Regions from separate parts of the Anoxybacillus sp. genome, predicted to be linked through region 3. Evidence: riboswitches for the same ligand, from Rfam matches in the RefSeq annotation. Region 3 holds a riboswitch; each other region holds the start of a gene.
What was found. Region 3 has a riboswitch for S-adenosylmethionine ahead of mtnK (S-methyl-5-thioribose kinase). Riboswitches for the same ligand answer to the same signal wherever they lie in the genome.
Positions count from the first base shown of each region.

Region 1 (19,296 bases), on a different contig from region 3:
CTCATCGTCGGTGACGGCCCATTAAGAGAACAACTAAAACAAAATGCTCCTAACAATGTAACGTTTACTGGCTTTTTAAGCGGAGAGCAGTTGGCAGAAGCATATGCAGCCGCCGATATACTAGCATTTCCATCCCCAACAGAAACATTTGGAAATGTTGTGTTAGAATCTTTCGCATCTGGTACTCCTGCTGTGTGCGCGAACCGTGGTGGTGTGACAACAATTGTAAAGGAACAACAAACAGGTTTATTGTGTCCCCCTGATGATTTAAATAATTGGAAAAAAGCAATCGAATATATGCTTGAAAATGAACAGGAACGAAAACAAATGGGGAAAGCCGCTCGCGAATATGCCCAGACGAAAGACTGGGAAAACATATTCAGCGAACTTCTTTCCCACTACGAGCAAGTCATTCACACGCGTCACTCTCATTACGCATGAGAGCGGATGGCAACGTGTTCTTTGAAGAAATCATACTTCTCCTCTACGTATACGGCATGCCAAATCATAAACATAAGCACGGTCCATAATTTCCGACTATAATCTGCCCTTCCTGTCGCATGCTCATCAAGCAACTGTAAAAGAACATGTTTATGGAATACGTCATCCGTTTCGCTTTGTTGAATGGTCGTTTTTGCCCAATCGTACAATTCATCTTTTAACCAATGGCGAATCGGAACAGGGAAACCGAGTTTTTTACGGTATAATACGTGATCTGGCACAAGTCCTTCCGCCACTTTTCGCAGTATATACTTTGTCGTGCCATTCTTCGTTTTCAAATGAGCGGGAATATGCTTAGCCACATCGAACACTTCTTTATCTAAAAACGGGACGCGCAATTCGAGTGAATGAGCCATCGTCATTTTGTCAGCTTTTAATAAAATGTCACCGCATAACCATGTATGCAAATCAACATATTGCATTTGTTCAACCGGATGATACAAAGACGTTTCATCATACAAATGTTTCGTGATGTTTGTATATGCCAGATGACTCTTGTATTCTTTCAATATAAGAGCTTTTTCTTTCTCCTCAAACATTTTCGCATTGCCGATATATCGGTCACGTAACGGCGTCGTACCACGCTCGATAAAACTTTTCCCTTTCATCCCTTCCGGAAGAAGACGGGCGAATGCGCGCAGCATATGCTTCACCGGCTTCGGAAGATAAGTAAAGAAACGTAACGAATGTGGTTCACGGTAAATATTGTATCCCCCAAACAGTTCATCTGCCCCTTCACCTGATAATACGACGGTAACACGCTTTCTCGCTTCACGAGCAACAAAATAAAGAGGCACAGCTGCTGGGTCAGCGAGAGGATCATCCATGTGCCACATAATGTGCGGCAAATGTTGTACATATTCTTCTGGGGAAACTATATAGCTATAATGTCGAACATTTAGCTTTTCAGCTGTTTCCTTTGCTACGTCAATCTCACTAAATCCTTCATGAGCAAACCCGACGGAAAACGTCTCAAGATGAGGATGAAATTGTTTCGCCATGGCGACAACGAGCGAAGAATCGATTCCCCCAGATAAGAAAGAGCCGACTGGTACATCGCTGCGCATATGCACTTCAACAGACTTCATAAGGGCGTTTCGAATATCTACAATCCACTTTTCTTCCGATTGATTTGTCGGCGTGAACGATGGAGTAAAATAGCGAACAAATATCGGTTGTTCGCCGATTTTTTTTACCATGTAATGGCCTGGCTTTAGCTTACAGACGCCTGTCGTCATCGTCAACGGCTCTGGAACATATTGAAACGTTAAATAATGGTGAAGTGCTTCTTTGTTGATATCCCCGTCTATTGCTAACAAAAGGCTTTTCTTTTCCGAAGCAACGAGGAAACGATCACCTTGGGCAGCATAAAAAAACGGCTTAATCCCGAACGGATCGCGCGCAGCAAATACCGTTTTTTCTTCTTTATCCCAAATAACAAAAGCAAACATGCCGCGCAATTGTTGCACACATGCCTCTTTTTTTTCAGCGTATAACGCTAATATCACTTCTGTATCTGAGTGCGTCGCAAACGTATATTTCTGCTCGAGCTGTGCACGCAGTTCAATGTAGTTGTAAATTTCTCCATTGAAAATGATCCAGTATCGGTCGTTTTCGTATGAGAGCGGCTGATGGCCTGCTTCTAAATCAATAATGCTTAAACGTCGAAATGCGAAATGTACATGCTCATCAAAAAAATATCCTTCATCGTCCGGTCCGCGATGAGTAATGATATCATTCATTTGTTGGAACGTCTTTTTCCATTCATCACATACTTGCCTTGGTTGATCATATATGCAACCAACGAATCCACACATTGTCCCACCCCGCTGTTTTAACAAAGAAAGAGAGTTACATGATGTAACCCTCTTCTCTTGCTTACTTCGCTAACTGTAACGCTTGTTGTTTTAATGCTTCCGCTTTATCTGTACGCTCCCAAGGAAGATCAATGTCCGTGCGACCGAAGTGACCATAAGCTGCTGTTTGCTTATAAATCGGGCGACGGAGGTCGAGCATTTTAATAATGCCTGCTGGGCGAAGATCAAAGTTATTGCGAACAACTTCGATTAAAATATCTTCAGATACTTTACCTGTTCCGAACGTATCAATCGAAATAGATACTGGCTTCGCAACACCGATCGCGTACGCTAGCTGCACTTCACATTTATCCGCAAGACCTGCCGCAACGATGTTTTTCGCTACATAGCGAGCGGCATATGCTGCCGAACGATCCACTTTTGTTGGATCCTTTCCTGAGAACGCTCCACCACCGTGACGAGCATAACCGCCGTACGTGTCAACGATAATTTTACGTCCTGTCAAGCCTGCATCGCCTTGCGGACCACCGATTACGAAGCGACCTGTTGGGTTGATGAAATATTTTGTGTTTTCGTCGATCAATTCTGCTGGAACGACAGGCTTAATGACGTGTTCTTTAATGTTGCGCACAATTTGATCTTGTGTAATTTCTGGATGATGTTGTGTAGAAACAACGATCGTATCGATGCGCACAGGCTTACCGTTTTCATCGTACTCGACCGTTACTTGCGTCTTTCCGTCCGGACGTAAGTAAGGTAAAATGTCTTCTTTACGCACTTCTGATAAACGGCGCGCAAGTTTATGGGCGAGCGAAATTGGAAGCGGCATAAGCTCTTTCGTTTCGTTGCACGCGAAGCCAAACATTAATCCTTGGTCCCCTGCACCGATCGCTTCAATTTCTTCGTCTGTCATTTGTCCTTCACGCGCTTCTAACGCTTTGTCAACACCCATCGCAATGTCTGGTGATTGCTCATCAATTGACGTTAATACGGCGCACGTATCTGCATCAAAACCGTATTTCGCACGCGTATAGCCAATTTCACGAATCGTTTCGCGAACAATTTTCGGAATATCTACATATGTAGATGTCGTAATTTCTCCGCTCACTAAAACAAGTCCTGTCGTTACGCTCGTCTCGCATGCAACACGCGCATTTGGATCATTTGCTAAAATCGCATCTAAAATCGCATCGGAAATTTGGTCGCAAATTTTATCCGGATGCCCTTCCGTTACAGATTCAGATGTAAACAGACGACGTTTAGGCATTTAAACATTCCTCCTCAGTATAGTGGCAAATGATACGGTACTCATCCCTCTTATTATGGTCTATCGTGAAAAAAACCTTTCCCTCAGAGGAAAGGTTTTTGCATTTGTCTGCGCCTTTCACTCTTATCGTTCAAGGGCGTTCCCTTGCCACAGGTTAGCACCTTTTCACGCATGTGACGGTTGCTGGGTTTCATCGGGCCTGTCCCCCTCCACCAACTCGGGATAAGAGTATCCGTTCATTTCAGCATCATATCACATCTATACGAAGCGAGTCAACGTTTTTTATGCCACAATGATCTTGAAAATAAATTCAAGAAAAATACATGAATTAGTATGGATTATTTATTAAAATGTGTTATACTTTTTACATGAAGAATAAATCAAACAAAGGTAGGTTTTGTCCAATGAATTCCATTGAATTGACAAACAAATCATCAACACTCTTACAAAGGGATGGGGTTTTTCATAACTTATCTGTACCACGATTAGTAGAAAAAGTGTTAACTCGTCAAGAAGGCATTCTCACTTCATCCGGTGCTGTTTGCGCAACGACCGGAAAATATACAGGCCGTTCCCCAAAAGATAAATATATCGTTGAAGAACCATCTGTTAAACATAAAATTGACTGGGGAACAGTTAATCAGCCAATTTCTGAAGAAGTGTTTGATCGTCTTTACAATAAAGTCGTTGATTATTTAATGACAAAAGAAGAAGTGTTCGTATTTAACGGTTTTGCGGGTGCCGATCCAGCTTATCGTTTACCTATTCAAGTAGTGAATGAGTTTGCTTGGCATAATTTATTTGCTCATCAATTATTCATTCGTCCAACAGCAGAGGAACTAAAAACGCACGAGCCGCAATTTACAGTCATTTCTGCTCCAACGTTTAAAGCTGATCCAGCTGTAGACGGCACACGTTCAGAAACGTTTATTATCATCTCATTTGAACGTCGCACAGTGCTCATTGGTGGAACGGAATATGCTGGCGAAATGAAAAAATCCATTTTCTCTGTAATGAACTTTTTATTACCGGAACAAGGAATTTTCCCGATGCACTGCTCAGCAAACGTAGGGCAAGAAGGAGATGTCGCACTCTTTTTCGGCTTATCCGGCACAGGAAAAACGACTCTTTCTGCCGATCCGAGCCGTCGCTTAATCGGCGATGATGAGCACGGGTGGTCGAACAACGGCGTCTTTAATATCGAAGGCGGTTGCTATGCAAAATGCATCAATTTATCGCGCGAAAAAGAGCCACAAATTTTCGATGCCATTCGCTTCGGCTCTGTATTAGAGAACGTCATCGTCGATCCAGACACGCGCATACCAAACTACGATGATGCGACGCTTACTGAAAATACGCGCGCTGCGTATCCGCTCGAAGCGATGGACAATATTGTTCAACCGAGCGTCGCAGGTCATCCACATACAATCGTCTTTTTAACAGCAGATGCGTTCGGTGTATTGCCACCAATTAGCAAACTAACGAAAGAACAAGCGATGTACCATTTTTTAAGCGGCTACACGAGCAAACTCGCTGGCACAGAACGCGGAGTAACATCGCCTGAAGCAACGTTTTCTACATGCTTTGGCTCACCGTTTTTACCGCTTCCTGCAACGCGTTACGCGGAAATGCTCGGGCAAAAAATCGATGCCCATGGCGTTCAAGTATTTTTAGTAAACACAGGTTGGACCGGTGGTGGATACGGGGTTGGCGAGCGAATGAAGCTATCTTATACGCGCGCCATGGTGAAAGCAGCGTTAGAAGGAGAATTAAACAACGTCGAAACCGTTCAAGACCCAATTTTCGGCTTGCATATTCCTCTCCATGTCCCAGGTGTCCCTGATGAAGTGTTGCAGCCAAAAAGCACATGGGAAGACAAGGAAGCATACGAACAAAAAGCTAAACAACTTGCGGCTAAATTCCGCGAAAACTTTAAAAAATTTACGAATGTTGATCCGCGTATTGAACAACTCGGTGGACCAATTGCATAACAAAAAAAGCTGCCTATTTTTATCGGCAGCTTTTTCATTTTTGTCATCTCGCATAAACGACAAAGATAAAAGCGGGATTTGTGACAAAAAAAGAAACGTTGTATCACAACCAAACGAAAAAGAAAAATGAAATGGCTTTCAATGACATATATCCTCTATAATAAGACACAAGGGGGGATTTGTGGTGCATATGGCAGATGCGCTTATTTCACCTGCGGTAGGAATAGCGATGTGGGGGGCTACCGCGGGAATAGCAAGCTATTCATTAAAAAAGTTAAACATCGAAGCGGATGAGAAAAAGCTACCTCTTATGGGGGTGCTCGGAGCATTTGTATTTGCGGCACAAATGATTAACTTTGCCATCCCGGGTACAGGGTCAAGTGGACATTTAGGCGGCGGATTGCTGCTTGCAGCGTTGCTCGGTCCGTATGCAGCGTTTTTAACTTTGGCAGTCATTTTGTTTATTCAAGCACTCTTTTTTGCAGATGGTGGACTGTTAGCGTTCGGATGCAATGTGTTCAATCTTGGGTTTTACACATGCTTCATTGCGTATCCGTTATACAAACGACTTGTTCGTCAAATGAACGTATGGTTTTCGTCCATTATCGCTGCGGTCATCGGATTGCAACTCGGTTCATTTAGCGTCGTTGTGCAAACGTTGCTGTCCGGGAAAGTCGAATTGCCTTTTACCACTTTCACATTATTTATGCAACCGATTCATTTGGCGATCGGCGTCGTTGAAGGCATAGCTACTGCTGCTGTCATCACTTTCATGATGAAAGCAAAGCCGGAGCTTTCGACAACGACATATATTCCGGTCAATCGAATGATTGCAACTATTGGTTTGCTTGCTTTAATAGTCGGCGGAATTTTTTCATCTATAGCTTCGTCCAAACCTGATGGATTAGCATGGTCTATTTTTCACACGGCTGGCACAGACGAGCTACATGCAACAACAGCCATTCATGGCGCATTGGAATCGATTCAACAATTATTTGCATTGTTGCCCGATTACAATTTGAAAAGCGCAGACGCATCGATCGGATGGCTAAACATTGGGACAAGCATTTCTGGCATCATCGGTGCATGTATCGTTGCATTCGTGCTCATCATACCGTACATGATGAAAAAATGGAGAAAGCAAACGCGATGAACATGATAACAAGTGTTGAAACGCGACGACATATGATGCATCCGCTAAGCATGCTTATTGCGACATTTACGTATATCGTCATCGTCGCCTCGTTCCACTCGTACGCGTTTGTAGAACTCATTCCGTTATCGCTCTACCCGACCGTCATAATCATTGTTTATCGCCTTTCTATCCGCCGTATAAAAAACATGTTGCTCGTCTCGTTACCTTTCATCATAGCGGTTGGCATGTCTCAATTACTTTTTATAGACGAGCATATTTCCATATTTCATTGGCATATTCAAGCAGGATGGCTGGCGTTTGCTACACTTCTCCTGAAAAATGTACTTGCAGTACTGGCAACAGCACTATTATTTTTCATGATCCCGATCGAGCAACTCGCAGGAGCACTTCTTTCGTTACGCATTCCTCGTTTGCTCGTTATACAATTACTTTTAACATATCGCTACATTTTTTTATTTTTAGAAGAAGCAAAAACACTTCATCAAGCGTATATGTTGCGCGCACCCCAACATCGTGCGATCAAGTTATCCGTTTGGGGATCGCTTGTTGGACACTTGCTGTTGCGAACATTTGAACGTGCTGAGCGCGTATATGAGGCGATGACATTGCGCGGCTTTTCGATTCAACGCCTCCATATCAAAATAGAACGGTGGACAATGAAAGACATCGTATATACATGTATATTGGTTGGATTGTTCATCGTTTATCGGTTGGTGATCATATGATAATAAACGTATCGGATATTTGTTACATATACCCAGATGGTCATGAAGCCATTCGTAATGTTTCCTTTTCTGTTCAGCCCGGGGAATGCATTGGTGTGATCGGAGCAAACGGGGCAGGAAAATCAACGCTATTAAAGTTGCTTGTTGGACTGTATATGCCACAAGCAGGGGAGATCATCATCAACAATATGCGCCTATCTAAGCAGACGCTGCGCGATATTCGCCGCACGATCGGCTTTACGTTTCAACAAGCGGACGACCAACTATTTATGCCGACCGTTTACGATGATGTCGCCTTTGCGCTTCGCAATGAAGGTATGGATGAGGAAGAAGTGAAGCAACGAGTCATACATGCTTTAACAAGCGTCGGAGCGATACACGTGAAAGACCGACCGCCATATCGTTTGTCAGAAGGGGAAAAACGTCTCGTCACTTTCGCTACTATCCTTGCGATGAAACCGAACATATTGCTCATGGACGAGCCAACAGCTGCGTTAGATCCGAAAGCACGACGAGCGCTTATTCAACTCGTTCGATCATTACCTCACACAAAAATCGTTACAACACATGATCTTGACTTTGTGCTTGAATGTTGTGAACGAACAATTGTACTCGCTGATGGAACGATCGTATATGACGGTCAAACAGAAGCAATATTAACGAACGAACCGTTTTTACACGAATATCATTTGGAACTCCCCCTCATGTTCCAACGAAAAAAATAAGACGTGGCGTATTTTGCCACGTCCCTCAACATATAAGAAAAGCGCCGATACACGACGCTCTATTTTTGCTTAGCCATTTTTTTTATAGTGATATGTTCTTCTTCTCCTTTATATGAAATGTCATCTATATTTAATCCGTTTCCAAGCGTTCCGTACACATGCCCCTCACGTGGTTCGATCAGCTCCGTTTGTTCATGATAAAGCCGCGGTGTCTTCCATAGCGCAATTAACGCTTTCGTCATCGGCATTTCATGATAACGATCCGGCCATAGTTGTTTAATATATTGCTTCACTAACGGATAATATTTTGAACTCATCGCTGGAAATAAGTGATGTTCTGTATGGTGGGAAAAGTTAAAATGTAACACATCTACCCACTTCGGAACGATAACTGTTAAACTGTTCGCTAACGGATCGTTGACCGGAACGAGCGGATTTAAACGATGGTTCGTTGAAATGTATCCCATAACAATCGCATTGCCAATTAGCAAAGGAAGAACAAACGCGAATATCCATTTCTCAATGCCAATCGCAAAAAGCAAACCAATCCATACCGACCATGGCAATACAAACTGCCAAAATACAGCACGACGACTTCCGCGCTCAAACTCCTTCCAAAAATGAAGAAGCATATGAAGCGAATGAACGGTAAACATCCCTGCTAATGACAAAAACGAGAAAAACGCACGAATCGGAAACGGGATGCGATAAACCCAACGAAGAAAACGACTTTGAGCTAAACGTTTGATCGTCGGCCACGCATCAGGATCGAGCTCCTCATGCTGTGTATGCACATGGTGTGTGGCGTTATGCCACTTTCTCCACAGCTTCGGTCCTGTACAAAGCGGCAAAAAGGCAATCCCTCCTAACAAATCACGAAGCCATGCCCGTTTGACAACTGTCCCGTGCAAAATTTCATGCCCTAGAAAACCTAAACCCGCAAAACAAAAACCGATAACGATAGAAAGCAATCCGTTCCACGCCCAATGAAGATCAAGTAGAGAAATTGTCATAATGCTACTGACTAAAACGAACATGTAAGCAAGCCCACCAAACAATCGAGACGGAACAGGACGAAACGCTTCTTCGGGCAAATACGGAGCGATACGAGCTGCATACCACCCGAATGAATGAAATTGTTTCATGTAATAAAAAACTCCCCTCATACGTAAAAACTTCACTTAAAAGAAACGAATATTCATACATTTCTCTTTTAAGCTTATTGCCATCGTATCATTTACATTCTCGTCCTGTCAACAAAATTTATTACCTGATCATATGATTTATTTTTACTATTTGATATCAACTTGTACGATGTAGTTGTACATTCGTAATAAATATGTTTCAATGAAGGTAAAAGCGCACAGTATGGGGTGAAATACATGGGCATGCCATTAGAGGTACAAACGATGATTGTCACAAACGGAAAGGAAAAACGGATCGAGCATAACTTATTTATTTTAGAGAAGGAAGGATATCGCTTATATCCAATGGATATTCCGTTAGAAGTAAGGCGAACAAAGCATGGAGAAGCGACAGGACAAGCTGTCGTCAAAAAACTCGTTCTTGAAAACGGGACAACGATCGTTACATATGAATTAATCGCCTTGCATTCCATTAACTAAACCGTCGGGCTATGTATATGCTCGACGGTTTTCTTTTTAGGGCATTCACACATTTTCGTTAGGCGCATACGATAAAGCAAACGAAAGGAAAGAGGGGAAACGCATGCGAAAATGGGGATTTTTGTTCATTATTTTCATGTTCTTACTTACAGCTTGCTCATCAAATGATGTAAAAACGTTGCGCGTTGCAGAGGTAACCCGTTCCATTTTTTATGCACCACAATATGTTGCTATTGAAAAAGGTTTTTTTGCTGAAGAAGGGATTCATATTGAGCTAAATACAACGTGGGGCGGCGATAAAACGATGACGACCCTTTTATCGAACGGAGCGGATATTGCGCTCGTCGGTTCGGAAACGTCCATTTACGTATATAGCCAAGGTGCTGTTGATCCGGTCATCAACTTTGCCCAGTTGACACAAACAGACGGAACATTTTTAGTTTCACGCGAACCGATTGCTAACTTCACATGGGACCAATTGAAAGGAAGTACATTTTTAGGACAGAGAAAAGGCGGCATGCCGCAAATGGTCGGAGAGTATGTGCTTAAGCAACACGGAATTGATTCACATAAAGACTTAAACCTTATTCAAAATATTGAATTTGCCAATATTGCTAATGCGTTTGCAAGCGGAACAGGTGATTTCGTCCAACTATTTGAACCGACTGCTAGCGTGTTTGAACAAGAAGGAAAAGGATATATTGTCGCTTCATTCGGGACGGAATCTGGTCATCTCCCATACACGACATTTATGGCAAAACAAAGCTTCATTGAAAAAAACAAAGATGTGATTGATAAATTCACACGAGCTCTTTACAAAGCACAACAATGGGTGCAAACACATAACGCCAAAGAAATCGCAACGGTCATTCAGCCGTACTTTGAAAATACGGATGTCGCGCTCATTGAAAAAGTCGTCGATCGCTATAAAAAACAAGGCTCATACGCTACAGATCCGATTTTAGATGAGGAAGAATGGAACCATCTGCAAAACATCATGAAAGATGCAAATGAATTACCGTCGTACGTGGATCACTCTATCTTAGTCGATACATCGTTTGCTGAAAACGCGAAAAAGTAGGTGAACATCATGCCTATTTTAACAATTGATCAAGTAATGCACGCCTACGTAACGAACGATTCAGCCATATTAGCACTCGATCGTATTTCACTTACTGTTGAGAAAGGAGAATTTCTCTCCTTTCTCGGCCCAAGCGGCTGTGGAAAGACGACTCTCCTTTCCATCATTGCCGGATTGATTGAACCAACAAAAGGACGAGTGCTTATTGAAGGGAAAGAAATACAAACGATGCGTCAAACGATCGGATATATGCTACAACATGATTATTTGTTCCCATGGAAAACAATCGAGCAAAACGTCACACTCGGATTAAAACTCACAGGCAAATATAGTGAGAAAACAAAAAAACAAACACTCGCTCTTTTACACCAAATCGGGCTGCGTGATGTGGACGACCGTTACCCGAATGAATTGTCCGGAGGGATGCGCCAGCGCGCTGCACTCGTGCGCACACTCGCAACTGATCCAAAAATTTTATTGTTAGATGAACCGTTTTCGGCGCTTGATTACCAAACAAAACTGAAGCTTGAAGACCTCGTATGGGAGACGTTAAAACAATATCGCAAAACCGCCCTTCTCGTCACGCACGATATTGGCGAAGCTATTGCGATGAGCGATCGCATCGTTTTATTTACCGCAAGGCCGGGAAAAATTCAAAAAATCGTTACCGTTCCAGATTCATTAAAAGCATGCACGCCGTTTCAAGCTCGTCAACATCCAGATTTTTCACCGCTCTTTCAAATGATTTGGAAGGAGTTAGAGAACATTGAACAAACATGAATGGCTACAACGCATATATGATCAACATCTATCACATGAAAAACGAGAAAAACGAATCGTCCGTCTTTTTCAAATCATGATTATGGTTTTATTTTTTAGCTTATGGGAAATAGCGAGCCGCTTCCGCTGGATCGACCCTCTATTGTTCAGCTCGCCATCCTCAGTTTGGCATTTGTTAATTACCAAACTACGCGATCATACGTTGCTTGCGCATACAACAGTAACATTGACAGAAACTGTACTCGGCTTTATCGTTGGTACAATTATCGGTGTTTGTTTCGCTACGATGCTTTGGTGGTTTCCACGTGTATCAAAAATCGTTGATCCGTATTTAGTCATTTTAAACGCGATGCCAAAAGTGGCGCTTGGGCCAATTTTAATTGTCGCACTCGGACCGAATATGACATCCATTGTAGCTATGGGGGCGATCATTTCGATCATCATTACAACCATTGTCGTCTATACATCGTTTAAAGAAGTCGATGCAAATTATATAAAAGTGCTCCAAACATTCGGCGCAACGAAGCGACAATGGTTCATAGAAGCTATTTTACCCGCTTCATTTCCTACAATCATTTCAACGTTAAAAGTAAACGTCGGTTTATCTTGGGTCGGTGTCATTGTCGGTGAATTCCTCGTCTCTAAACAAGGACTCGGTTATATGATTATTTACGGGTTCCAAGTGTTTAACTTCACACTCGTTTTATTAAGTTTACTTATGATTGCTTTACTTTCGAGCATCATGTACCAACTTGTCAGCTGGCTCGAGAAAAAGTTAGTCAAACGCTCGTAACCTCTCGCTACACGTTAAAACGGCGAGGGGATTTTTTAAATCAAACCTCGCCGTTTTAACTCCTGCTTCGTACATGCCCATACTTTATCCTTCATAATAAAGCTAAATCGTTCATCCGCCACGATGTCATCTGGCATATGCTTCATTTGCACAGGACCGTTCGTCTCAAAATACGATTGCCTTTGCTCAATCGTATGAACATGGGCAAAGTAAATATTTTTTACGATCGTTTCATTCGGGCGGTTTACTTCGTACTGTCCAACGTACGTCACTTTTTGAACGATGCCGCCAGTTTCTTCCCTTACTTCACGAATAGCTGCCGCTTCCGCCGTCTCTCCCTCTTCTACTTTGCCACCCGGAAACTCTAATCCACGTACTGCGTGATTTGTCAATAACCAATGGTTACCGTAACGACAAATGACAAAAACATGTTTTGGACGTCGTGAAAAAGGATGGTCAGAAAATGACAGTCGAACATCATATCCGTAATAATCTTGAAATATAATCATCGCCGTCTACCCTCAACTGCATGTTTTCTTCATTGTACCATACAGAACAATTGGCGACAGCTTTCAATGTTCAATGATCCCCATTGTTTCAATTTGTTGTTTTGCTTCTTCATCCCCAAGCTCATAAATAAGTCCATACACTTTTTTCATTGCGTGATCGTAACCGTCATTCGGGCGGTCATAATGATATTGTACATATGGCACATGCGCACGCCAAAATGATTGCCAATCCGATGAATACATCTCATCAAAATATTCACGCAACTGAATAATTTGTTCGTCCGTCGCTTCAATGCGAAAATCCCACGGCGAAGCCGTTTTTACTTGCGAAATTTCGCCGCGCGCCACCGAAATATAGTACGTCTTTTTCATCGCCCCACCTCTTTTCCGTTCGTTTACGGTTAGTGTGAGTCGGTATTCTTTTTTTATACAAAAAAAGGCGGTAAATCCGCCTTATCCGAGAAAAGATTTTAACATCCAAACATGTTTTTCTAAGCTTTGATGAATGCCTAAAAGCATATCCCCTGTCGTTTCATCATCAATTTCTCCGGCATAATTCATACCTTCTTTTAGCTCTCGGATCATCGTTTCAAAATCACGAACAATTTCTTCTACCATTTCTTCTGCCGTTTCATTTCCTTTTGCTTCATGTACAGAAGCTGCCGCTAAATAATCTTTCATCGTCGCTAACGGTTTTCCACCTAGCGCTAACAACCGCTCTGCTAGCTCATCAATATGTAGCGCTGCTTCGTTGTACAGTTCCTCAAATTTCGTATGCAGCGTAAAAAACTGCGGTCCTTTCACATACCAGTGGTAGTTGTGCAATTTTACGTATAACACATTCCAGTTCGCAATTTGTTTGTTGACAATGTCAATTAATTTTTCTTTCATCCTCGTTCCCTCCTCAATCATAACTTTTCCCCTCCTTCATTATAGCAAACAAAAAATTTTTTGGAAAATAATATGTTTTCGCATTCAGATAACATGTGGACATCTTAAGCGTTGTAACAGTTTCGAAAGCATAGTTGATAAATGGCCAACTGAAAAAATAAAGGTTCAGACGTATAGGGCCTGAACCTTTATTTTTTAACCGAACACCTTTTTCAATTCTTCCTTTGGCTGTGATAGCCAATAGCGCATCAATCGCTTCGCTCCTTCTAAATCATGCAACTTTGCTTGACCGCACTCTTTTTCTGTTGCGGCTGGTACTTCTGTCACAGTTAACGCCTCATTCATCGTCGCTTCTAATAAATCAATAATGTCTTCGACTGTTGGCGTACCGCTAACTACTAAATAGTAGCCCGTTTGACATCCCATTGGGGAAATGTCGATAATATCAAAATGGTCATACTTCTCGGCATGCTTGCGAATATGTACCGCAAGCAAATGCTCAAGCGTATGAATAGCCGCTGGCTGCATCGCCTCTTTATTCGGCTGACAAAAACGAATATCAAATTTATTCACAACACCGTCGCTCCCGACTCGATGAACACCGCAATGGCGAACGTACGGCGCCTTAACCGCACAATGATCCAGTTCAAAGCTTTCTACTGAAGGCATACTTCTCACCTCTTTTTCAATTGTTACGTTTTTATCATACACAAAAGTCCGACTTTTTTCATCTTTTTTTATTGGAATTACTTCAAACAACTATGTTACAATAAGCAAAAATAGGGGTAGGTGTATCGTATGAAATACATATTCATTTTGCTCATTCGTTTTTATCAACGTTTCATTTCCCCTCTGAAACCGCCAACATGCCGCTTCTACCCGACTTGTTCACACTACGGATTAGAAGCGATTCGCCGCTTCGGTGCCTTAAAAGGTGGCTATTTAACGATCAAACGCCTTTTAAAATGTCACCCGTTTCATCCCGGAGGATTTGATCCTGTCCCAGAGAAAGAACAAAAATAGTTGTTCTTTCTCTTTTTTTTCGCTATGATAAACAATGTAAATCGTAATAATTACGCTTTGTGAAAGGGGAACAATAAATGAAAGTGCCTGTTACGGTATTGAGTGGATATTTAGGTTCAGGAAAAACAACGTTGCTTAACCATATTTTAAACAATCGCGAAGGGTTAAAAATTGCTGTTATTGTGAATGACATGAGTGAAGTAAATATTGATGCGGAGTTAATTAAACAAGGTGGGTTTTCACGTACAGAAGAAAAGCTTGTGCAAATTCAAAACGGCTGTATTTGTTGTACATTGCGGGAAGATTTAATGAAAGAAGTCGAGAAACTTGTCAAAGCAGGAAACATTGATTATATTGTTATCGAATCGTCCGGTATTAGTGAGCCCATTCCTGTCGCCCAAACGTTCACATATATGGATGAAGAGTTTGGAATCGATTTAACGTCAACATGTCGGTTAGATACGATGGTTACCGTCGTGGACGCAAATCGCTTCTGGCATGATTTTGCTTCTGGTGAAACGTTGTTAGATCGCAAGCAGGCGGTGGATGAAACTGATACACGTGAAGTTGTAGATTTATTAATTGACCAAATTGAGTTTGCAAACGTCATTATTTTAAATAAAGTCGACTGCATTTCTAAAGAAGATGCGGACGAATTGGAAGCCCTTTTGCGCAAATTGAATCCGGAAGCAAACATCATTCGTGCCACATACGGAAAAGTAGCGCTTCATCACATTTTAAACACACGTTTATTTGACTTTGAAAAAGCAAGCCAATCTGCTGGATGGATGAAAGAGCTAAATGAAGAACATACACCGGAAACAGAACAATACGGCATTTCCTCTTTCGTCTATCGTCGCCGTCGTCCATTCCATCCTGAGCGGCTTATGCATTGGCTTGAAAACTGGCCTGTTGAAATCGTTCGAGCGAAAGGTTTTTTCTGGCTTGCCTCGCGTAACAATATGTGTGGCCTTCTTTCACAAGCTGGTCCGTCCATTATGTTGCAAGGAGCAGGTGAATGGATTGCTACGTACCCTCCGCATGAGCGCGAGCAAATATTGCAAGAAGAACGTGAATTGCGTGCTAAATGGGACGAGACGTATGGAGATCGCATGACAGAGCTCGTGTTTATCGGTGTCGATATGGATGAAAAGGTCATTTCTTCTTCACTCGATACATGCTTGTTAACAGACGAAGAAATGGAAGAAGATTGGTCTACTTTTGTCGATCCACTTCCACCATTTACGACTATTTCATAGTTTTCAAATCGTAACGATTACGATATAATAAAACAGGAACAAGAAAGATGTTATCTGGCAACAGAAAACATCTTTCTTTTTTGGAAGGAGGAGAATAATGAAGTTAAAAAACATTTTATCTATCGCACTTGCGAGTACATTAACATTGTTTGGTTGCTCAAAACAAGAACAGACGAACGAATCGAAAAGTGAGGAAAAAAATGATCAGCTTATCGTTTATACAACGGTATATCCGCTTCAACATTTTGCACAACAAATTGGTGGCGAGCACGTTCAAGTCGAAAGCGTATACCCTCCTGGTGTAGATGCACACACATATGAACCGACAGCAAAAACGATGCAACAAATTGCTGATGCGGACGCTTTTATCTACATCGGGCAAGGGATGGAGGGATTTGTCGATCGCATCATTCAGACGCTACAAAATGAGAAAGTGGAGTTTGTCGAAGCGACGAAAGGGATGGAACTACTCCCATCAAATCATGCTCATGAAGATGAACATGCTCATGAAGATGAACATGCTCATGAAGATGAACACCATCATGACGATGTAGATCCGCACGTCTGGCTCGATCCGATCTACTCCATTCAAATGGCTGAGACAATTAAACGAACACTCATCCAACTGAAGCCTGAAGCAAAAGAAGATTTTGAGCAAAACTTTACTTCGCTAAAACAACAGCTTGAACAGCTCGATAGTGAGTTCCAGCAATTAATGAAGGAAGCGAAAAGAAATGATATTCTTGTTGCTCATGCGGCATACGGCTATTGGGAAAAACGATATGGCATCAAGCAAATAAGCGTAACAGGATTGTCACCAACAAATGAACCATCGCAAAAGCAGCTCGCTTCGATCATTCAAACAGCAAAAGACAACAACATACGTTACATTTTCTTTGAACAAAATGTCACTTCCAAAATTGCTGAAGTTGTCAAAAATGAAATTGGAGCAGACGTGCTCATTCTTCACAACCTAGAAGCACGTACAAACGATGATATAAAACATAATAAAGATTACTTTTCAATTATGAATGACAACATATCAGCATTAAAAAAAGCATTGCAATAAGCGACTATGACGGTCGCTTTATTTTTTTGTATATTTTTTCCCCTTTCACATCAAACTATGAAACGACATTGTATGGAAAGGGATGAACATTTCGGTATGGATCATGTATTAACAGCAAGAACGTTGTTTGGAACTACAATGGCGTTTCATATTATTTTCGCAACGCTCGGCGTCGGCATTCCACTTATGATTTTACTTGCGGAACTCATGTATCAAAAAACGAAAGATAACGACTATGCTCTTATGGCTAATCGCTGGACAAAAGCGCTCGCCATTTTGCTTGGTGTCGCTATTCCATCCGGTACGATTGCAGGAGTGCAGCTCTCCCTTCTATGGCCAGGTTTTATGGAAGTAATAGGAAAAGTGATGGCACTTCCTTTCCAAATTGAAATTTATGCCTTTTTCATAGAAGCGTTGTTTTTATCCATTTATGTATATGCAGCTAATCGCATTTCCCCGACAATGCGCATCGTAAGCTTGACGTTTGTTGCGATCGGAGCGGCTGCTTCTGCTATTTTAATTACGAATGTGCACGCCTTTGAAGGTACACCGACAGGCTTTCGCATCGAAAACGGACAAATTGTCGATGTCGATCCATGGAAAGCATTTTTTAATCCAAGCTTCGTCGTCACCGCCACACACGTCGTTTTATCTGCTTATATGACAGGCGCGTTTACGATCGCCTCAATCGCAGCATATAACATGTTGAAAAATAAACAACACGAACGCCTTCAACGTTTTCATAAAAAGGCGCTCATGCTCGGATTAACAGTCGGGGGGATTTTTTCATTGCTTACAGCGATTAACGGGCATGAATCGGCTCAGCTTCTCCATGAATATCAACCAGAGAAACTAGCAGCTGCTGAAGGATTATTTGAAACACAGTCGCACGCTCCGCTCGTCATTGGTGGCTTTACAGATCGCGAAACACAAACAGTCAAATGGGGGATTGAAATTCCTTGGCTACTTAGCTTTTTAGCTGGCAATCGGTTTGATACTGTCGTTGTCGGATTAAATGATTTTCCTGAAGAATGGTGGCCACCCTTGTTCGTCCATACTCTCTTTAACGCCATGGTCGGCATCGGCATGTTTCTTCTCCTTCTTTCGATCGTCGGATTTGTTTGGCATCGGATGAGAATAGAAAAAGGATTTCCAAATTGGTTTATGTGGACGGTTGTGACCGCTGGCCCGCTTGCCTTGCTCGGCATTGAATTTGGTTGGATTTTCGCTTGCACAGGCAGACAACCATGGGTCATTTATCGCATGATGACAACGGCAGAAGCTGTGACGCAAGCGACGAATTTAGGAACGCTTTTTGTCTTATTTACGTCCATTTACGTATTTTTGCTCATCGCGGTCGTTCTCGTCTTACGTTCATATTTCCGCCGCCATCCGATTGAACATCACTTATCGGTGCATATGTAGAAAGGAGTAAGCTGATGACAGATGAATTAATTGCTATTTCGATTTTATGGGGATTTATTTTTATTTACGCAGTCATGGCGACAATGGACTTTGGAGCTGGCTTCTGGTCGATGATCTACATTCATCGTCCGCAGACGAAAGCTACAAAAATCGCCAATAGATATTTGTCCCCGACATGGGAAGTAACAAACGTATTTATCGTTGCTATCGTTGTGGCACTCGTCAGCTTTTTCCCAGGGGCAACGTTTATACTCGGGACGATTTTACTCATACCCGGCAGCATCATTTTACTTTTGCTTACCGTTCGTAGCGCCTTTCTCGTTTTTTCGCACGTTGCTCCTAAGTATGAAAAAGTGCTCGTTTACATTTCTGGTATGAGCGGCTTATTGATCCCTGCGTTTTTAATTAGTGTCTTGCCGATTACACACGGATCTTTCGTCGAAACAATAGATGGTGTCAGTCGTCTTCGCCTTGATCGCTTATTTACAAGCCCGCATGAATATGCGTTCATCGCCTTTGCGGTTACGAGTACACTTTTTCTTTCTTCCCTTTTGCTTGCGGATTACTCAAACGAAGCTAACGAAGCAGAAGCATATGCAATTTATCGGCGAGATGCACTGATTATCGGACCGTTTACCCTTCTTTCTTCGCTGTTCATT
Region 1 covers NZ_DAITON010000004.1:4,381-23,676, forward strand. Annotated here, with positions in the region: gene V7Z64_RS00930 (glycosyltransferase family 4 protein) at 1-441, shown strand, start outside; gene asnB (asparagine synthase (glutamine-hydrolyzing)) at 432-2,318, opposite strand; gene metK (methionine adenosyltransferase) at 2,380-3,585, opposite strand; SAM riboswitch class I at 3,706-3,814, opposite strand; gene pckA (phosphoenolpyruvate carboxykinase (ATP)) at 3,990-5,576, shown strand; gene V7Z64_RS00950 (energy-coupling factor ABC transporter permease) at 5,761-6,729, shown strand; gene V7Z64_RS00955 (energy-coupling factor transporter transmembrane component T family protein) at 6,726-7,457, shown strand; gene V7Z64_RS00960 (energy-coupling factor ABC transporter ATP-binding protein) at 7,409-8,182, shown strand; gene V7Z64_RS00965 (fatty acid desaturase family protein) at 8,242-9,327, opposite strand; gene V7Z64_RS00970 (DUF2584 domain-containing protein) at 9,565-9,807, shown strand; gene V7Z64_RS00975 (ABC transporter substrate-binding protein) at 9,911-10,888, shown strand; gene V7Z64_RS00980 (ABC transporter ATP-binding protein) at 10,898-11,668, shown strand; gene V7Z64_RS00985 (ABC transporter permease) at 11,655-12,461, shown strand; gene ytkD (RNA deprotection pyrophosphohydrolase) at 12,497-12,970, opposite strand; gene V7Z64_RS00995 (hypothetical protein) at 13,034-13,342, opposite strand; gene V7Z64_RS01000 (Dps family protein) at 13,424-13,861, opposite strand; gene V7Z64_RS01005 (S-ribosylhomocysteine lyase) at 14,057-14,530, opposite strand; gene yidD (membrane protein insertion efficiency factor YidD) at 14,660-14,884, shown strand; gene V7Z64_RS01015 (GTP-binding protein) at 14,962-16,143, shown strand; gene V7Z64_RS01020 (metal ABC transporter substrate-binding protein) at 16,241-17,212, shown strand; gene V7Z64_RS01025 (cytochrome ubiquinol oxidase subunit I) at 17,309-18,637, shown strand; gene V7Z64_RS01030 (cytochrome d ubiquinol oxidase subunit II) at 18,652-19,296, shown strand, end outside.
Region 1: linked by a shared signal. The riboswitch ahead of metK (methionine adenosyltransferase) and the one ahead of mtnK (S-methyl-5-thioribose kinase) in region 3 are both predicted to bind S-adenosylmethionine.

Region 2 (4,768 bases), on a different contig from region 3:
CGATCGGTGTGGATCGGCATTGTTATATTGGAGATATCGTTCATTTCAATGGGTGAAAAAAGTATTAGGGACGTTGTTCAAGCACGGCGCATAACATAGCGATTGATGATATTGAAAGAGGTGGGAATGTTGTATTATTACTATCCGAGCTATATGTATGTGCCGATGTATCCATATCCGATGATGGGGTATCCGCTTCCGCGCGCAACCGCGACAGATTACGGGCCGAATCCATTTGTTGTGCAAATAGAAGAAGCGACGAAACAAAACAATATGTTTCGTACGGCGCTATGGACAGGGCCGCATTTGCAAGTGACGTTAATGAGCCTTCAAGTTGGAGAAGATATCGGATTAGAAATTCATAATCATCTCGACCAATTTTTGCGTATCGAACAAGGGGAAGGCATTGTGCGGATGGGAAAAAGGAAAGATCAGCTCACGTTTGAAAGGAAGGTAGCGGACGGATCGGCTATTTTCGTGCCAGCGGGAACGTGGCATAACTTGATGAACACGGGAAACGTTCCACTTAAACTGTACTCGATTTATGCCCCGCCACAACATCCAGCTGGAACGGTGCATCCGACAAAAGCAGATGCCCTTGCGGCAGAACGATAAGAGACTTGGGGCGATGCCTCAAGTCTTTTTTGCTCCAACTTTTCCTTGGGCAACATACTTGATTATTAGGCGATAAAAAACAGTTGCAATGTTTTTGAAAATGATGTACATTAATTAAAAATCAGAAAATTCGATATTGTTTTGCGTTCTTATCGAGAGAAGCGGAGGGACTGGCCCGATGAAGCTTCAGCAACCAGCCGGAAACGGTCAGGTGCTAAATCCAGCGAATTGGCGTTCAATTCGGAAGATAAGAAGAAGCGATTGTCTATGGACAAAAAAGCCTTCTTCTTTGAAGGCTTTTATTTTTTTAGAAAGGAAGAGAGCGAATGAGTCATATCGAAACACGGTTAGCGCAAATTGGTAATCGAAGCGAGACAACGACGGGGACGGTCAATCCGCCAGTATATTTTTCAACGGCGTATCGTCATGAAGGAATCGGACAATCGACAGGGTACGATTACGTTCGAACCGGCAACCCGACAAGGCATATTGTCGAAGAGGCGATTGCACAGCTAGAAGAAGGGGATCAAGGTTTCGCATGTAGTTCAGGCATGGCGGCGATTCAAACGGTGTTTGCGCTATTTGAAAGCGGCGACCATTTTCTCGTTTCGGCCGACTTATATGGCGGGACGTATCGTTTGTTTGAAAAAGGCTGGCGCAAGTGCGGCATGACGTTTACATACGTCGATTTTCGCGATGTTGATGCGGTGAAGGGGCATGTGACGGACAAAACAAAGGCGATTTTTTTAGAAACGCCAACGAATCCTTTAATGCAAGAAGCGGACATCGAAGCGGTCGCGGCGTTTGCGAAACAACATGGGCTGCTTCTTATCGTTGATAATACGTTTTACACCCCTGTACTGCAAAAGCCGCTCACAAAAGGAGCCGATATCGTCGTTCATAGCGCGACAAAATATTTAGGCGGACATAACGATGTGCTAGCTGGGCTCATTGTCGCCAAAGGAAAACAATTGTGCGAACAGCTGGCGATGTATCATAACGCCATCGGTGCGGTGTTGTCTCCATTTGATTCATGGCTGTTAATTCGCGGCATGAAGACGCTTGCGCTTCGCATGCGCCAGCACGAACAAAACGCAAAGGCGATATATGAATTTTTAGCCGAACATGAAGATGTGACGGACGTATTGTATCCGGGAAGAGGAGGAATGTTGTCGTTTCGCGTGCGCGATGAAAAGTGGGTGAATGCCTTTTTACGAAGTTTACAGCTCATTACGTTTGCGGAAAGTTTAGGCGGTGTCGAAAGTTTTATTACGTATCCAGCGACGCAAACGCATATGGATATTCCAGAGGATGTTCGCATCGCAAACGGGGTGTGTAATCGCCTATTGCGTTTTTCTGTCGGCATTGAACATGCGGACGATTTAATTGCTGATTTAACTCAAGCGTTTCAACGCATGAAAGAGGTGTAGAGGATGGATTTGCAAACGCAACTCGTTCACAATAAATGGCAGATCGATGCGCAAACGGGGGCCGTTAGCGTCCCGATTCATCATGCGTCGACGTTTCATCAGTTTGACTTTGATACGTTCGGCAAATACGATTATAGCCGTTCGGGCAATCCGACGCGCGAGGCGTTGGAGGAGACGATTGCGGAATTAGAAGGTGGAGTGAGCGGTTTTGCGTTCGCTTCCGGCATGGCTGCCATTTCAACAGCGTTTTTATTGTTGTCAAAAGGGGATCACGTATTAATTACCGATGATGTGTATGGTGGAACGTATCGCATCCTCACCGATGTATTGAGCCGATTTGGCATCGAGCATACGTTTGTCGATATGACTGATTTAGATGCGGTAGCGCGCCACATTCGCCCAAACACGAAAGTCATTTATATGGAAACGCCATCGAATCCGCTATTGAAAATTACGGATATTCGTGGGGTTGTGAAGCTCGCCAAAGCGCACGGATGTTTAACGTTTTTAGATAATACGTTTGCGACGCCTGTGTTACAGCGTCCGCTTGATCTCGGCGTCGATGTCGTTTTGCATAGCGCGACGAAATTTTTAGCCGGCCATAGCGACGTTGTAGCTGGACTTGCGGTTGTCAAAGATGCGCGCTTGGCGAGGGAACTGCGCAAACTGCAATATTCGTTTGGTGCGGTGCTTGGCGTGCAAGATGCGTGGCTTGTGTTGCGCGGGTTAAAAACGCTTCACGTTCGGTTAGATTACGCTTCACGTTCGGCGTTGCAGCTGGCGCAGTTTCTCCATCGTCATCCGAAAGTGGCGCACGTATATTATCCGGGGCTTTCTTTTCATGAAGGTCATAACATTCATCGCGATCAAGCGCGCGGGTTTGGCGCGGTGCTGTCGTTTGAATTGGAAGACGAACAAGCGGTGCGGACGTTTGTGAAACATGCGCGCATCCCTGTGTTTGCGGTCAGTCTCGGGGCGGTCGAGTCGATTTTATCGTATCCGGCGAAAATGTCGCATGCCGCTATGCCGAAAGCGGAGCGCCATCGCCGCGGCATTACGGACGGCTTGTTGCGCCTAAGTGTTGGATTAGAGGCGACCGATGATTTGCTTGCTGATGTGGAACAGGCGTTATCATATGTATAGGCTAGGCACATCGCCTAGCCTTAGCTAATTTGGTCGAGCGCATCACGCTTCATTTGCTGTTCGACCATGCGATCAAGTTGTTGAATTTTTTTCAAGGCGAGTTCGTCATCGATTTGGCGATAATGATGTTTACCGCCCGGTTCTTCATCCGCTTCATCCGCAAGTTTGACGATCGTCTGGAGCGGCTTTCGTTTTAATTCTCCTTCTGGAAGGTACGAATCGGTGTGAAGCAAAATGGCGAGGGCAATTTCTTTCGCATGTTGAGGGTGTTCGCCGAGTCGAATAAGCAACTTATGCGCTCGCTCTGCCCCTTTAATCGCATGAATATCGTTTTGTTTATATGTTTCATAGTCCCACGTTCCGTTTGAGTACCATTCATAATGACCGATATCATGAAGCAAAGCAGCTTTTGTCGCTAAATCGACGTTCACTCCATAAAGCAAGGCGAGGCGATATGCGTGGTATGCGGTAGCGATGGCGTGCGCGACGCCTGAACGTTTCAAATATTTTTGAGTGATGGGGTGAAGGAAGATGTCAGTTAATGTGACACGTCTCATAGCTCACCATCCCTTTCGAATGTTTTTCTAATTATCATATCATGTCTTTTTTAGAAAAGGCAATACATATTTTTTCTGTTTTTTCTTCATACTAAGTGAAAAAAGGTTTGGAGGACGCGTATGTTTTTATCCTTATTGTTATCAGTTATGACGGTCGTGTCGGCTCAAGGGGACGTGTGTACGAAAAAATTGGATGAAGCGAACGTGCAGCTATGTGGCAAAGAAGATGGAGAGTGGCTCCGTCACTTCACGCTACATGTCGGAAAAGAAACGTATACGTTTCCAGAATGGGAGCATGTAAACGACCCGAAAGCACTTCCGCAATTGTATTCGATGGACGTGACGGAAGATGGAAAAGAAGATATTGTCGTTTTTCTCGTAAAAGCGCGCGGAAACGGAACGTATAAAAACGAGGTGCATGTGCTATCTCATCAACGAAACGGCATTGAGGAAGTCATCGTCGAAGATCCGCGTCCCATCATCTTAAAGAGCGTCAAAATGAAAGAGACGGACGAAGGGACAGAGCTGATCATCGATCATGTCCACGCGCTCATTCCGCACAATCGCGAAGGCGGGAAGGGGATAAAGACGACATTCAATCGCTTTTTAAAATACGCCGTCGATAAACAAAAATTGAAGGCCGTTTTATAAGATTGGGCGTAAAACCCCTATGCCTTTAGGCTAGGGGATGTAAGCCCTAACGACCTTGTTCTTGAATATATTTTTGAATAATCTCTTTGCTTACATTCCCAATACTACAAGAAAAATATCCATCACTCCAAAAGGTTCGTTCTTTCCAAAAATGTCGGCATAAGTACACTTCGTGCTTTTGCCACATTCGATAAGTTGTGAGTTGCTTTAATAATCTAACGATTTCAAGAATACTCCATTTTGGAGAATATCTGATTAAGATATGAATATGGTCTTTGTCTATTTCTTGCTCAATAATTTGCCAACCGTAATGATTAGCTATTGATTCGATTTCAGTTTTAATATCATCACCGACTTTTAATAATAGCTTTT
Region 2 covers NZ_DAITON010000146.1:348-5,115, forward strand. Annotated here, with positions in the region: gene V7Z64_RS11575 (cupin domain-containing protein) at 130-615, shown strand; SAM riboswitch class I at 762-869, shown strand; gene V7Z64_RS11580 (methionine biosynthesis PLP-dependent protein) at 942-2,045, shown strand; gene metC (cystathionine beta-lyase) at 2,049-3,188, shown strand; gene V7Z64_RS11590 (HD domain-containing protein) at 3,209-3,745, opposite strand; gene V7Z64_RS11595 (hypothetical protein) at 3,866-4,396, shown strand; gene tnpA (IS200/IS605 family transposase) at 4,443-4,768, opposite strand, start outside.
Region 2: linked by a shared signal. The riboswitch ahead of V7Z64_RS11580 (methionine biosynthesis PLP-dependent protein) and the one ahead of mtnK (S-methyl-5-thioribose kinase) in region 3 are both predicted to bind S-adenosylmethionine.

Region 3 (9,067 bases):
TGGAACGAGCAGAAAAAGGACAACATATGATGAACGAAGCGTTTGAAGAAATTATGGAAACGTCTGAGCAATTCACTCATATGGTTGATCGCTTTGAACATTTACAACAACATTTAAGCGCGATTGAAAAAGTGATGCAGCTCGTGAACGGCATTGCGGATCAAACGAACTTGTTAGCGTTAAACGCTTCGATTGAGGCGGCACGTGCAGGGGAATACGGAAAAGGGTTTTCCGTTGTGGCAGAAGAAATTCGTAAACTTGCCGACCATACGGTGCAATCGCTCGGGGAAGTGCAACGAAACGTTGGAGAGTTGCGGACGATTTCATCAGAAGTGTCATCTGCCATTTATTCGACGTCGGCGACGATTCGTCAAGCGGTGAAACAAGCGCAAGAAGCGATGCCGCTCTTGCAAGACATCGTCCATGCGATGGGAGACATTCAAGATAGTACAAATACGAACGCAGCTGTTGTGGAAGAGCAAGCGGCAGCGGTAGATGAAATTTCTAGCCGCATGTCGTCGATCGCTTCATTAACAGAATACGTGCGTGAACTCGGTGAAAAAACAGGAAAAACCGTACATGCGCTCAGCAAAGCGATCGACCGTTTCCGTTTGAGCATGGTGAATGAAAATAGCGTGAAACTGTCTGCTAAAGCGCTTCTTCATTTGGCGAAGACGGATCATTTATTATGGAAATGGCGCATTTATAATATGATTGTCGGTTATGAGACGATTCGCCCGGAAGATGTCGCTTCCCACTATCAATGCCGACTAGGGAAATGGTATTTTGATGAACAGACGAAAAAACAGCTAGCTGGCACGCCAGCGTATGAAAAACTAGACGCCCCGCACGAACGAGTGCACGTCGCGGCAAAAAAAGCGGCGGAAGCGTACGCAAAAGGCGATAGAAAAGGAGTCGAAGCGCAACTTATTGAACTTGAACAAGCATCTGCCGAAGTCATTCAGTTGCTCGATGAACTGATCAAAAAAGTTGAAAAAGAACGAACGTTTGAAACCCACCTCGCGTAAGGTGGGTTTATTTTTTAACGATATGGGACAACGCAAGTGCAAAAATTAAAATGGCGCCTTTGACAATATCTTGAGCATAGTATGGGACGTTCATCATCGTTAATCCGTTTAACAACACGCCAATGAACATCGCGCCAAGCAGCGTGCCGATGACGTTCGGCTTGCCAGCGCCGAACACGGAAAAGCCGATAAATGCCGCTGCGACTGCATCCATTAATAATGGAGCGCCTGCCGACACTTGTCCGGTACCGATGCGCGAAGCGAGCACAATGCCGCCTAAAGCTGCAAACGCTCCGCTAATCATATAAGCATACGCGCGATAGCGATTGACTGGAATGCCGGTTAGTCTCGCGGCTTCGCGGTTTTCTCCCGTCATATAAAACATTCGTCCTGCTTTTGTGTACGTTAAAAAAAGATGAGCGCAAACGACGACGATGAGCATAAGCAAGACGGAAAAGGGGATGCCAAACAGCTCTCCTTGCCCGATAAATAAAAAAGAAGGGATAAATTTGCCCGGTGCTACCCCGCCTTCTGGAAGCGGCATGTCGTTATAAATCGAAAATCCTTTCGTATATGTGAGTTGGATGCCGTTGACGATATACATGACCGCTAACGTCGCCAACAAATCAGGCAGCCGAAGTTGAATGGTAAGAAACGCATTGCACAACCCGACGAGCACTCCGAGCAGAAGCGGAACGAGAAGCGCGACTAATAGCTCTTGGCGGTGTAAAACGAGCGCGGATGCGCTAGCGATCGTCGCTAAGCTCGCGGTTGAGCCGACCGATAAATCAAATCCATCAACAATGAACGAAAATGTCATCCCGACCGCCACGAGCGTGACGATAGAAATAGATCGTAAAATGTCGCTAAAGTTTGCGTACGTCAAAAAAGAGTCGAGCGTAGCGCTAAAAAAAGCGGTGACAGCGACAATCGCAACGATCGTTCCGTATTTATATAAAAATTTCACCTTTATTCACCTCCGCTCATATGATGAACGAGCTGTTCGTATGTCGTCTCACATGCTTTCACTCGCTTAATGAAGCGACCGTCCACCATGACGTAAATGGTATCGGCGATATGAAGTAGCTCTTGGCATTCGCTCGTCAAATAAATAATCGCCTTTCCTTCGTCGGCAAGCGAGCGAATCATCGCAAACACTTCTTCTTTCGCATGCACGTCAATGCCTTTTGTCGGCTCATCAAAAATAAAGACGTCGCTATTCGTTTGCAGCCATTTGCCGATGACGACTTTTTGTTGATTGCCGCCGCTTAAGTTTTTCGCAAGCGCAGTCGGCGAAGACGGACGAATACGTAACGAAGAAATGAGCGATGTAGCGAGCGCCCGCTCGTCCCGTTTTCGAATCCATTGCCACGTTGACACGTTAGACAATAGCCGCACCGTCAAATTTTTTTCGACCGTTTCGTTCATAAATAGCCCTTGTTTGCGCCGCTCTTCTGGAATGAGACAAACGCCAGCTTCAATGGCATCTTTTGGCGACGACCATGCTTGTTTTTTGCCGCGAACGATGCGTTCCCCTGTCGTTTCGACCGCAGCGATGATGCTTTCTGCCAATTCCGTTTTTCCCGCTCCAACGATGCCGGCAATGCCGACAATTTCCCCGCGGCGTACAGTGAGGTCGACCGTCGTTTTCGTTTTCGGAATGTATAGTTGCTTCACTTCAAAAAGCGTCTCTCCGCTTATTTCACGATGATGTTTTTGGCGCGCGTCCGCTTGCCGTCCGACCATATGGCGAACGATGTCTTCAGTTGCTAGCGACACATCGCCTTCGTAAACGACTGCCCCATCGCGCAAAATCGTCATGCGGTCGCACATGCGCTTTATTTCGTGCAGCTTATGCGAAATGTAAATAAACGCCACGCCTTGCGCTTTTAACTGTTCAATCATCGTAAACAATCGGTTCGTTTCTTCATCGCTTAACGAGGCGGTCGGCTCGTCTAAAATGATGTAGCGTGCGGAAGAAGAAAGGACGCGCGCCAGTAAAATAAGCTGTTTTTCATGAAGCGTGCACGCTTGTACGGGCGCATCGAGCGACACGTGTTCCAGACCGACGCGCGCAAGAAGCTGTGCGACAAATGAACGTTGCTTTGTTTTTGAAAACAACGGTTGTTTTTGCGCGACGATATGTTCGGCAAGCACATTTTCATATACGGACAAAGCAGGGAACAACGCGGCATCGACTTCTTGTACGACGTGTCCGATGCCTGCTCGTTTCGCATCTTTCGGTGAAAAAAACGTATGCGTCTTTCCGTCGATGTCAATCGTTCCGCTTGTTGGCTGCAACACGCCGGCTAAAATGTTCATTAACGTGCTTTTTCCTGCGCCGTTCATTCCTAAAAGGGCGTGAACTTCGCCCGGTTGGACATGAAAGTTCACGCCGTTTAATACGGTGACGTCACCAAATGAATGGACGATCTCATTCATCCGTAAGCCGCTCATTGTTTATTCACCTGTTGTTCTAACGTTTTCATCCATGGTGAAACCGCAACGTTCGATTGTCCCCAGCTTTGGATGTAGTTATGCAAGTCATTCATCGTTACGGATGTGTTTGGCAAATCGGAACGTTTCACTACATGCGGCTCAAGCGAGTAAATGTTTGGCGTTTTTTCGCCAGCAATTTTTTGATAAGCAAAGCGCACTTGTACGCGCCCAACTTCCGCTGGATCGGTAGCGGTCGTTGCGACCCATGGGCTGTTTGGTTGTTGAATCATTTGTAAATCTTCATCGCTTAAGTCGATGCCGTACACTTTAATTTCTGTTCGACCTGCTTGTTGAATGGCGCGCGTCGCTCCTTTGGCGAACTCATCCCACGTCGCAAACACCGCATCGATGTCGCCTTTGTTCGGATATTTTTTCAAAATAGCTTCCATTTGCGTTTGCGTATCTAGCGCTGTATTGGCGCTTGCGGTGCCGAATTTCGCCACTTCTTTTATGTTCGGATATCGTTTTTGAAACGCTTCATAAATGACGTGGCGCCGCTCCATCGGCGTAAAACCGCCGACCCAAATGGTGACAATTTCCCCTTCGCCGTTTAAATCTTCCGCTAACGTTTTTAACGTTTTCCACGCTAAGCTGTAATCGTCTTGGTCAATAACCGTGACGCCCGGAATGTTTAAGTCGTTGTCGAATGCGACGACGTGAATGCCTTTAGCGAGCGCTTTTTCAACAGGCGCTTTGAGCGCGTCGGCGCGTCCGTGGTCTAGTAAAATGGCATCGACGTTTTGGTTGATTGCTGTTTCAACGTATGAGGCCATCTTCGTTAAATCGTTGTCGGCGTTATAAATTTGCACGTCGCCGCCAAATTTCGCGACTTGTTCTTTTACGCCGGCGATATATTGCGATGAAAACGTGCCGATCGACATTTGCATAATGGCAGCAATTTTAATCGGCTTTTGTAACGCTTCTGGAATGTCGGCTTGTTCTGTTTCTCCTTTTGCTTCTTCTTTCGCTTCTTGTTTCGGCTGTTCGGCCGGTTTCGATACGGCGTCTTGTTCATTCGTGCACCCTGTTAAAAGGGCAAATATAAGCACGATGAGTATTGATAGTTTTTTCATGCGAAAACCTCCTCAAATAATGTCGGTAGCTTCGTTTTGTAGTCGCCAGACACGATGCCTTTTTCGGTAATGATGCCGGTAATGAGTTCATGCGGCGTAACGTCAAATGCAGGATTGTACACGTTCACATCCGGCGCGATGTTTACGCCAGCGATATGCGTCACTTCTTCTTTCGCCCGTTCTTCAATCGGAATGTCGTCCCCTGTTTCCGTCTGTAAGTCGATCGTCGATAGCGGAGCGGCGACGTAAAACGGAATGTTGAACGCGTTCGCTAAAATGGCTAAGCCGAGCGTGCCGATTTTGTTCGCTGTATCGCCGTTGGCGGCAATGCGGTCTGCCCCGACGATGACGGCAGAAATGCGCTTTGATTTCATCGTTTGCGCCGCCATATTGTCTGTAATGAGCGTCACATCGACGCCAGCTTGCGAAAGTTCCCAAGCGGTAAGCCGCGCACCTTGCAGCACAGGGCGCGTTTCGCAAGCGTACGCATGAAGCGTCATTCCTTTTTCTTTCGCTAAATGAAACGGTGCGAGCGCCGTGCCGTATCGGGCGGTAGCAATCGCCCCCGCATTGCAAATCGTCATGATGCGATCGCCGTCTTGGAACAAAGAAAGGGCATGTTCGCCGATGCGTCGGCATACGTCTTCATCTTCAACTTGAATGCAAATCGCTTCATGAATGAGCGTCGTTTTCGCTTCATTGACCGAGGTGGCGTTGGCGACGCTTTTCATGAGCCGGTCAAGCGCCCAAAATAAATTGACGGCGGTCGGGCGCGAGCTCGCTAAATAGTCGCGGTCGCGCTTTAAGTTGGCGTGAAACTGTGCTAAGTCGTTCGTTTCATACGATTTCGCCGCGAGCGCTAACCCGAAGGCGGCCGTCATGCCGATCGCCGGCGCTCCGCGTACGTTGAGCGCGACGATCGCGTCCCATACGTCTTTTATGTTTTTTAATTCTAAATATTCAGTCTTATGAGGCAATGCTTGTTGGTTTAAAATCGTAATATGTGTATCGTGCCATTGTACAGATTTCATCGTATCGTCTTCCTCCTAGCTGTTGACATGTACCGTTTGTTGTACGAGACGTTTGATAGCATGAATCGGCACATGTTCACGTTGCACGATGAGCTCGCGTCCGAGGCGAAGAGCGTGCCGTTTTGCTTCTAGCCGCCGTTCAAGTGGCAATTCGTCCAAATCAGCTACGTGCGCTAAGCCGATCGTGCGGCGAATGACTTCGCAACCAGCAAATCCGATCGCTTCGACGAGCGCATCGTTCATGATGTCGTCGAGCACGAAAGAAACGCGCGCATACGGTTCGTTGCTTTCTTGCCAACATGTTGTAAATGTGCGAACAAACACGTCCCACGTTTTTTCAATATGTGTAAAGAGCGGCTCGCGTTCGCTTTCATGGCGAGAGAGGGCGTTTAATAGTAAATTGGCAAAAAATTGCCCTAAATCAAAGCCGATCGGACCGTAAAATGCAAATTCTGGATCAATTACTTTCGTGTCATCGTCGCTTGCGAATATGCTTCCGGTATGTAAGTCGCCATGAAGCAACACGTCTGCTTTTGTTAAAAAGAGCCGTTTTAATTTCGCTGCTTCGCGCTTGAGTTCATCATCTTGCCAAAGCTGCTCGACATCAGCACGAAGCTCCGTTTCAAAGCTGTTCGTGTCGTGGTCAAAAAACGGGTCGGTAAAGACGAGATCTTCCGTAATTTTACATAGTTCAGGGTTTGTAAATTGTTGGGCGAGCTTCTTTTTTTGTTGTTGATTCATGCCAAAATCCGATGTATAAAACGCTGTTTTGGCGATAAATTCCCCAATATGTTGTGACAAGTGCGGGAACGTTTTTCCTTCGATCAGCCCGCGGCGCGCGATTTGTAAATGTGATAAATCTTCCATCACCGTAATCGCTAAAGTCTCATCGGAATAATACACTTTTGGTACATACTGAGGGACGTAGCTTGCGAACGTGCGCAACGCTTGGCTTTCGATTGTTGCGCGCTTTAATGTGAGCGGCCAGCTTTCACCGACGACTTTCGCGTACGGCAACGCTTGTTTTATGATGATGCTGTCGTTTGTCCGCTCGTTGACGATGCGAAAGACGAGGTTTAAGTTGCCATCGCCAATTTCTTGGCATGAAAGAAGCGCATCTTCTTGGAATAGCCCTAAGCGAATCGCGAGCGCGACCGCCTTTTGCTCTGTTAACGGTTCGTACATAGTGATTCCTCCCTAAATTAAGAAAAGCGTAAAGCGCCTGCCTATCGGCGAAGAGCGCACAAGCTCCACCGAGGAGGCTATTGCCGCCGCAGTGTGGAGCGGAGCGACTCGAGCCGATGGCGCTTGGAGCTAGACACTTCTCTGCTATGATAGAAAGTTTTCTTAAACAAAAAACCTCTTTCGCTGAACGAAAGAGGTTTGAAGTTTGCTTCGCACCTCTTATCTCTCAGCCTACTGCTGCAAGAATTAGCACCGTGCGCCATCGCCGGTTGCCGGGTTTCATCGGGCTCGTCCCTCCACCTGCTCTTGATAAGAGTATTTGTATTATTCGAATGTTTGTAACAATGAAAAAGTTTCGTGAATTCGCTTGATTCGAATCATACATCGCTTCATGCTCGTTTGTCAATCATTTTTTAAAAATTTTTTATACACATCTGGACGGCGATCGGTAAAAATCGGGATGCGCGCGCGCGCATGTTGCACTTCGTTTATATCAATATTCGCCGTAATGACCGCTTCTCGTTCATCCCCTTCTGCGACGACGTTTCCCCATGGGTCAATGATCATCGAGTGGCCGGCAAATTCGTTGTTCGGATCTTTCCCTGCCCGATTGCATGCGACGACGTAACATTGGTTTTCAATCGCGCGCGCCATTAACAACGTGCGCCAATGATGCAGGCGAACGAGCGGCCATTCGGCGACGACAAATAGCACTTCGGCACCTTGAAGCGCATGAGCGCGAATCCATTCCGGAAAGCGAATGTCATAACAAATGACGCCTGCGCCCGTCACGCCGTCAAGCGAAAATATGCCCGTCGTTTCTCCAGCTTGCAAATGTTTATGTTCATCCATCAATTTGAACAAATGGAGTTTACTATATTCGCTAACGACATGACCGTTTCGATCGACGACGTACATCGTGTTCGTTATTTGTCTTTCTGTCTTTTTCGCTACCGATCCGCCGACAATATGCACATTGTACGTTTGTGCAAGCGAAGAAAGAAACGTTTTTGTATGTTCGCCGTTTTCATCGGCAATATCGCCAAGTCTCGCTAAATCGTATCCTGTCGTCCATAGCTCGGGCAAGACGACGACGTCGGCGTCACAGGCAATTTGCTCCATGTAGCGCACGACGGTTTGTTTATTTTTTTCCGGTTCCCCAAAGGCAATGTCCATTTGTATACAAGCTATATTCATTCGTTTCACCTCAAAAAAAATTTTCTTTACATTTTGATTTTTACAATATATGATGTTTGACTAGAATTTCAACCTTTTTGTGAAGTAGGTGGGCAAAATGACGACATTTCCGCAATCTCATTTGTTGCAGCAACTGCCGAAGCAATTTTTTGCATCGCTCGTTCAAAAAGTACATGCGGTCATCGCTGACGGGCGAGATGTTATTAATTTAGGACAAGGAAACCCGGATCAGCCGACGCCGCCGCATATTGTTGCCGCGCTTCAACAAGCGGCTGCCAACCCGACATATCATAAATATTCGCCATTTCGCGGCTATTCGTTTTTAAAAGAGGCGGTGGCAACGTTTTATAAGCGCGAATATGGGGTAACGATTGATCCAGAAAAAGAAGTCGCCATTTTATTTGGCGGAAAAGCTGGGCTAGTCGAAATGCCGCTTTGTTTATTAAATCCGGGCGATGTTGTGCTCGTTCCTGATCCCGGATATCCGGATTATTGGTCGGGCGTTGTGCTCGCGCGGGCGCGTATGGAAATGATGCCGCTGCGAGCGGAAAACAATTTTTTGCCTAATTATGAGGAGTTTGATGAACGTGTCGTACAACAAGCGAAACTGATGTTTTTAAACTACCCGAACAACCCGACAGGCGCGACGGCAACACAATCATTTTTTGATGAAACGGTTTCGTTTGCGCAAAAATACGGCATTGGCGTCGTGCACGATTTCGCATACGGAGCGATCGGTTTTGATGGGAAAAAGCCGATCAGCTTTTTGCAAACAGAAGGGGCGAAAGACGTCGGCATTGAAATTTATACGTTCTCAAAAACGTACAATATGGCAGGATGGCGCATCGGTTTTGCCGTTGGTAACGCAAGCATGATTGAAGCGATCAATGTGCTGCAAGACCATTTGTACGTCAGTATTTTTGGAGCTATTCAAGAAGCGGCAGCGGTAGCGCTTTTACAGTCGCAACAATGCGTGCATGAGCTCGTGGCGACGTATGAATCGCGGCGCAATACGTTTATTCATGCGCTCCGTGAAATCGGATGGGACGTGCAA
Region 3 covers NZ_DAITON010000019.1:1,105-10,171, forward strand. Annotated here, with positions in the region: gene V7Z64_RS03670 (methyl-accepting chemotaxis protein) at 1-1,028, shown strand, start outside; gene V7Z64_RS03675 (ABC transporter permease) at 1,036-1,995, opposite strand; gene V7Z64_RS03680 (sugar ABC transporter ATP-binding protein) at 1,998-3,485, opposite strand; gene V7Z64_RS03685 (sugar ABC transporter substrate-binding protein) at 3,482-4,600, opposite strand; gene mtnA (S-methyl-5-thioribose-1-phosphate isomerase) at 4,597-5,631, opposite strand; gene mtnK (S-methyl-5-thioribose kinase) at 5,647-6,816, opposite strand; SAM riboswitch class I at 7,033-7,132, opposite strand; gene V7Z64_RS03700 (carbon-nitrogen family hydrolase) at 7,219-8,013, opposite strand; gene V7Z64_RS03705 (pyridoxal phosphate-dependent aminotransferase) at 8,111-9,067, shown strand, end outside.